2 regions of the Geobacillus sp. FSL W8-0026 genome follow, and region 2 is predicted to be linked to the other one. Evidence: a T-box and tRNA genes for the amino acid it is inferred to sense, from the RefSeq annotation. Region 2 holds a T-box; the other holds one or more tRNA genes.

Evidence for each region. The T-box of region 2 lies ahead of leuS (leucine--tRNA ligase). A T-box ahead of a tRNA ligase gene usually reads a tRNA of that ligase, here a tRNA-Leu.
Region 1: it encodes a tRNA-Leu, which carries the amino acid that the T-box ahead of leuS (leucine--tRNA ligase) is inferred to sense. The anticodon was not compared.

What each region holds. Positions count from the first base shown of each region.
Region 1 covers NZ_CP150194.1:88,267-91,464, forward strand. Annotated here, with positions in the region: gene lysS (lysine--tRNA ligase) at 1-306, shown strand, start outside; rRNA gene rrf (5S ribosomal RNA) at 546-662, shown strand; tRNA gene NST29_RS00445 (tRNA-Val) at 671-746, shown strand; tRNA gene NST29_RS00450 (tRNA-Lys) at 1,030-1,105, shown strand; tRNA gene NST29_RS00455 (tRNA-Leu) at 1,116-1,200, shown strand; tRNA gene NST29_RS00460 (tRNA-Gly) at 1,210-1,284, shown strand; tRNA gene NST29_RS00465 (tRNA-Leu) at 1,316-1,401, shown strand; tRNA gene NST29_RS00470 (tRNA-Arg) at 1,405-1,478, shown strand; tRNA gene NST29_RS00475 (tRNA-Pro) at 1,483-1,556, shown strand; tRNA gene NST29_RS00480 (tRNA-Ala) at 1,570-1,642, shown strand; rRNA gene NST29_RS00485 (16S ribosomal RNA) at 1,861-3,198, shown strand, end outside.
Region 2 covers NZ_CP150194.1:768,173-771,370, reverse strand. Annotated here, with positions in the region: gene leuS (leucine--tRNA ligase) at 1-1,635, opposite strand, end outside; T-box leader at 1,717-1,940, opposite strand; partial or broken gene NST29_RS03985 (MFS transporter) at 2,137-2,766, opposite strand; gene NST29_RS03980 (hypothetical protein) at 3,094-3,198, opposite strand, start outside.

The sequences.
Region 1 (3,198 bases), 680 kb from region 2:
AATCCGGACGACCCGCGTTTTACCGACCGATTTGAGCTGTTTATCGTCGGGCGCGAACATGCCAATGCCTTTACCGAACTGAACGACCCGATCGATCAGCGTCAACGCTTCGAGGCGCAGCTAAAAGAGCGCGAACAAGGAAACGATGAAGCGCATGAAATGGACGAGGACTTCCTTGAAGCGCTTGAATACGGCATGCCGCCAACAGGCGGGCTTGGCATCGGCGTGGATCGCTTGGTGATGCTCTTGACCAACTCGCCGTCCATTCGTGACGTGCTGCTCTTCCCACAGATGCGCCATAAATGATAGCGATCGTCCCCTGTTTCTTTCCTTGACAGGGGACGATTGGCTATTGACTTTAAAACAAGAAGCGTATAGAATAAAAGTCGTCTTTATGAACGAAGATAAAAAATCATCGTTGACAAACCGTTTTTGGTGTGCTATATTGTGATAGCATGCTGAAATGACAATCGTTGCGTTCAAAAATAAAGATTGTATTGACAAACGCAACAATTTGGCTATAATATGACTTGTCTAATTGGTCGCCTAGTGGTGATAGCGGAGGGGAAACACCCGTTCCCATCCCGAACACGGAAGTTAAGCCCTCCAGCGCCGATGGTAGTTGGGGCCAGCGCCCCTGCAAGAGTAGGTCGCTGCTAGGCGATGGCGTGGAGGATTAGCTCAGCTGGGAGAGCACTTGCCTTACAAGCAAGGGGTCGGCGGTTCGATCCCGTCATCCTCCACCATCTTAACTTATCCCTTTGGCGCAACAACGAGCGCTGCATCGTCGAGTTAACTACGAGTTGCCTCGACGCACTTAGCTTCCTCGAAATGGCTCGTAGAGGAAGAGGCAGGTAGAGCTCATCAGTACTTAGAGTGTTATGATGACATGAGCCATTCACTCAGTAGGTAGAGCAACGAGCGCTACATCTTTGAAATTGCTGCGAGTTGTCCCGACGCACTCGGCATCCTTGGATCAGCTAGCAGAGGAAGGGACATCGTCAGAGATCTGAGTGTATACCAAACTATGAGCCATTAGCTCAGTAGGTAGAGCATCTGACTTTTAATCAGAGGGTCGGAGGTTCGAGTCCTCCATGGCTCACCACAATTGATTTGCGGGTGTGGCGGAATTGGCAGACGCGCTAGATTCAGGGTCTAGTGCCCTTTACGGGCGTGGGGGTTCGAGTCCCTTCACCCGCATAAAACTGGGCGGAAGTAGTTCAGTGGTAGAACACCACCTTGCCAAGGTGGGGGTCGCGGGTTCGAGTCCCGTCTTCCGCTCCATTTATTTGTCTTTAATCGATTTCGCCTGTTAGCCGGGGTGGCGGAATTGGCAGACGCACAGGACTTAAAATCCTGGGGTAGGTAACTACCGTGCCGGTTCGAGTCCGGCCCTCGGCACTTGCGCTCGTAGCTCAATTGGATAGAGCATCTGACTACGGATCAGAAGGTTAGGGGTTCGAATCCTCTCGAGCGCGTTAGCGGGAAGTAGCTCAGCTTGGTAGAGCACATGGTTTGGGACCATGGGGTCGCAGGTTCAAATCCTGTCTTCCCGATCGCGGAGCACGTGGGGCCTTAGCTCAGCTGGGAGAGCGCCTGCTTTGCACGCAGGAGGTCATCGGTTCGATCCCGATAGGCTCCATCCTCGTTCCTTGAAAACTGAACGAAACGAAGCGCAACGAAAGGCTGAGGCCGCTTGCCTATCGGCGAAACGCGCTGGAGGGCCTGCGAGGAGGCTATCGCCGCCGCAGCAGGACCGAAGCGTCGCGAGCCGATAGCGGCCGAAGCTAGACAATACGAAAAGCGGAGGTCGCTCGGCGCCTTTGGCGCTGCGGCTGAAGCAAAAAGCCAATCAACTTTCTTTTGGAGAGTTTGATCCTGGCTCAGGACGAACGCTGGCGGCGTGCCTAATACATGCAAGTCGAGCGGACCGAATGAGAGCTTGCTCTTATTTGGTCAGCGGCGGACGGGTGAGTAACACGTGGGCAACCTGCCCGCAAGACCGGGATAACTCCGGGAAACCGGAGCTAATACCGGATAACACCGAAGACCGCATGGTCTTTGGTTGAAAGGCGGCCTTTGGCTGTCACTTGCGGATGGGCCCGCGGCGCATTAGCTAGTTGGTGAGGTAACGGCTCACCAAGGCGACGATGCGTAGCCGGCCTGAGAGGGTGACCGGCCACACTGGGACTGAGACACGGCCCAGACTCCTACGGGAGGCAGCAGTAGGGAATCTTCCGCAATGGGCGAAAGCCTGACGGAGCGACGCCGCGTGAGCGAAGAAGGCCTTCGGGTCGTAAAGCTCTGTTGTGAGGGACGAAGGAGCGCCGTTTGAACAAGGCGGCGCGGTGACGGTACCTCACGAGAAAGCCCCGGCTAACTACGTGCCAGCAGCCGCGGTAATACGTAGGGGGCGAGCGTTGTCCGGAATTATTGGGCGTAAAGCGCGCGCAGGCGGCTCCTTAAGTCTGATGTGAAAGCCCACGGCTCAACCGTGGAGGGTCATTGGAAACTGGGGAGCTTGAGTGCAGGAGAGGGGAGCGGAATTCCACGTGTAGCGGTGAAATGCGTAGAGATGTGGAGGAACACCAGTGGCGAAGGCGGCTCTCTGGCCTGTAACTGACGCTGAGGCGCGAAAGCGTGGGGAGCAAACAGGATTAGATACCCTGGTAGTCCACGCCGTAAACGATGAGTGCTAAGTGTTAGAGGGGTCACACCCTTTAGTGCTGCAGCTAACGCGATAAGCACTCCGCCTGGGGAGTACGGCCGCAAGGCTGAAACTCAAAGGAATTGACGGGGGCCCGCACAAGCGGTGGAGCATGTGGTTTAATTCGAAGCAACGCGAAGAACCTTACCAGGTCTTGACATCCCCTGACCACCCAAGAGATTGGGCGTTCCCCCTTCGGGGGGACAGGGTGACAGGTGGTGCATGGTTGTCGTCAGCTCGTGTCGTGAGATGTTGGGTTAAGTCCCGCAACGAGCGCAACCCTCGCCTCTCGTTGCCAGCATTCAGTTGGGCACTCTAGAGGGACTGCCGGCGACAAGTCGGAGGAAGGTGGGGATGACGTCAAATCATCATGCCCCTTATGACCTGGGCTACACACGTGCTACAATGGGCGGTACAAAGGGCAGCGAACCCGCGAGGGGGAGCGAATCCCAAAAAGCCGCTCTCAGTTCGGATTGCAGGCTGCAACTCGC
Region 2 (3,198 bases):
ATGCCAGAAGCGGGCGTAAAGCAAATGCAAGACGGCGTGCTCCGCCCCGCCGATGTAAACGTCGACCGGCAGCCATTGTTTCAGTTTTTCCGGATCGGCGAGCTGCTTATCGTTGTGCGGGTCGATGTAGCGCAAATAATACCAGCAGCTTCCCGCCCATTGCGGCATCGTGTTCGTTTCGCGCCGCCCTTTTTTGCCCGTTTTCGGGTCGACGACGTTGACCCATTCGTCGATGTTGGCGAGCGGCGACTCACCCGTTCCCGACGGACGGATTTCATCCGTTTTCGGCAAGACGAGCGGCAGTTCCTCTTCCGGCACGGTCGTCATCGTTCCGTCTTCCCAATGGATGATCGGAATCGGCTCACCCCAGTAGCGCTGGCGGCTGAACAGCCAGTCGCGCAGCCGGTACGACACTTTTTTCCGCCCTTTGCCGTGCTCCTCAAGCCAAGCGATCATTTTTTCGCTCGCTTCCTGCTTGTTCAAGCCGTTTAAAAACTCGGAGTGGATGTGCTCCCCGTCGCCGGTGTACGGCCCGTTTTCAATATCGCCGCCAGCGACGACTTCTTTGATCGGCAAATCGAACGTTTTCGCAAACTCGTAGTCGCGCTCATCGTGCGCCGGCACGGCCATGATCGCCCCCGTGCCGTAGCCCATCAACACGTAGTCGGCGATCCAAATCGGAAGCCGAGCACCAGTCACTGGATGGATGGCGTACGCGCCGGTGAACACGCCCGTCTTTTCTTTCGCCAAATCGGTGCGCTCGAGATCGCTTTTGCTTTGCACTTCTTTCAAGTAAGCGGCAACGGCCGGTTTTTGCTCCGGCGTGGTGATTTTCTCGACAAGCGGATGCTCGGGCGCCAAGACGGTGTACGTTGCGCCAAACAGCGTATCTGGCCGCGTTGTAAACACCGTGAACGTCTCGTCATGGCCGTCAACGGCGAACTCGATTTCCGCTCCTTCCGAACGGCCGATCCAGTTGCGCTGCATCTCCTTGATGCTTTCCGGCCAGTCGAGCTCTTCCAAATCTTCGAGCAGCCGGTCGGCATAGGCGGTAATTTTCAACATCCATTGCCGCATCGGCTTGCGGATGACCGGATGCCCGCCGCGCTCGCTCCGGCCGTTGATCACTTCCTCGTTCGCCAGCACCGTGCCGAGCGCCGGGCACCAGTTGACCGGCACCTCATCCATATACGCAAGCCCTTTTTCGTACAGCTTTAAGAAAATCCATTGCGTCCATTTGTAATAGTTCGGGTCGGTCGTGTTAATTTCGCGATCCCAGTCGTACGAAAAGCCAAGCGATTTAATTTGCCGGCGGAAGTTGTCGATGTTTTTTCGCGTAAACTCGGCCGGGTCGTTTCCAGTATCGAGCGCATACTGCTCGGCCGGCAGCCCGAACGCGTCCCAGCCCATCGGATGAAGGACATTATACCCTTGCATCCGCTTCATACGCGCCAAAATGTCGGTCGCCGTATACCCTTCCGGATGGCCGACGTGCAAGCCGGCGCCGGACGGATACGGGAACATGTCGAGCACGTAAAACTTCGGTTTGTCGTCCTCATCGGGCGTGCGGAACGTTTTGTTTTTCTCCCAATAGTCCTGCCATTTTTTTTCGATTTCGCGGTGGTTGAAGCTCATCGCAGCACTCCTCCTATCAAGATTTTGCTTCTACTTGCATCATGGACGAAAGTATGTACAAAAAAACCTCTCATCCCCATGCAAAGGGACGAGAGGCGCGCTTCCCGCGGTACCACCCTTTTTGGCGCGCCCATGGCGCACCCGCTTTGCTCCTTAACGCAGATTCACGGCCGACGTTAGTAGGCAGCGCCGTTCGCGCCGGCAACTCCGAGGCGAGTTCACAGGCTGGCTTCGGTTGACTCGCACCGACCGTCAACTCTCTGCTGTCCGCCAAGCCCGCTACTGCTCCTCTTCACCGCTGTTCGCTTCATTGACGTTTTCGTTACATACGAAATGACAAATTTAATTATTATTTTAAAAAATTTGTCGAGCGATTGCAAGCCGAAACTTATGGGACTGGTGATGAAATCGTGCATCCCGCTTCCTGGCATCGTTTCTCAACTAGAAAAACCTTGCATCATCGAGCAAAGGAAATCGCTGTTTTTCATCAGCCTTCTATACGGTTGCCGCCGTTTTTTCTTCAGTCTCCCGCGCCGACTTCGGCAGCCAGCGGTCGTACAACAACGCGGCTGCCGCTGCCAACAGGGCGAACCCGACAAGCAATCCGATGGTGACAATCAGCAAAAACGCCGCATAAAGCAGCGAATTGGCTAAAAACACGAACGAGAGCGAATACGAAGCGACGAGCCCGCCGAGCGCCGAACCGATGGCAACGCCGACGTTTTGCGCCACATACAAGGCATTGAACGCCCGCCGTCCCCCTTCAGGCCAAAGCGCGCCGGCATACGCCGAGGCCAGGGGAAACACGATGCCGCTGCCGATGCCGATAAGCGCCAAAAACACCGCGTAATGCGGCCAACCGTGCCAGACGCTCAAGCCGGCCGAAGCCGCCATCGTCACACAAGCGCCGATCAAGAGAGCGCGAAACCCGCCAATCCGGTCAAACAAAACGCCGCCGATGAGGCTGCCGATGACGCTCCCCCCGGAGTTGAGCATCAGCACCGCTCCCGCCACCGCCAGCGGCTGGTCAAGCTGTTCGTGCAAATAAATCGTATTGAGCGGCCATAAAAAAGACCCGCCTGTCACGTTGAGCGTCATGCCAACGAGCAGCCACCAAAGCGCGCGGGGCATCAATCATCATCCTTTTCATCCGTTTTCTTTTGACTCCCGAAATAATTGTAGGAGAAAACCGGAAAAAAAGCAATCCAAAAAAAGCGCAAAGGCATCAGCGAGCAAACGACAGGGCCGCCTTGCGCCAACATCCCCGCCGCCGTTCAGCCAAAAATTCCATGGGCAGCGCGATCTACCCTCCACCCGGGGAGAAAAATCCGCACCAGCTCGGCATTTTCACAGAAAACCACTAGGCCATGCCTCCGCTTTGGGATGAACACCACCGCTTGCTGCACGACATTTTTACGAAAAAAGGCGGCTTGATGGCCGCCCGCGGTCCGGAATGACTCACCCGTTGCGCTGCTTGGAACGGATTGGCTGTCCGCCCGTTTGTTCGTACTGCTTTTTGGCCAATTTGACCGGGTCGAACTCTTGACCGAGCTCGAGATCGTT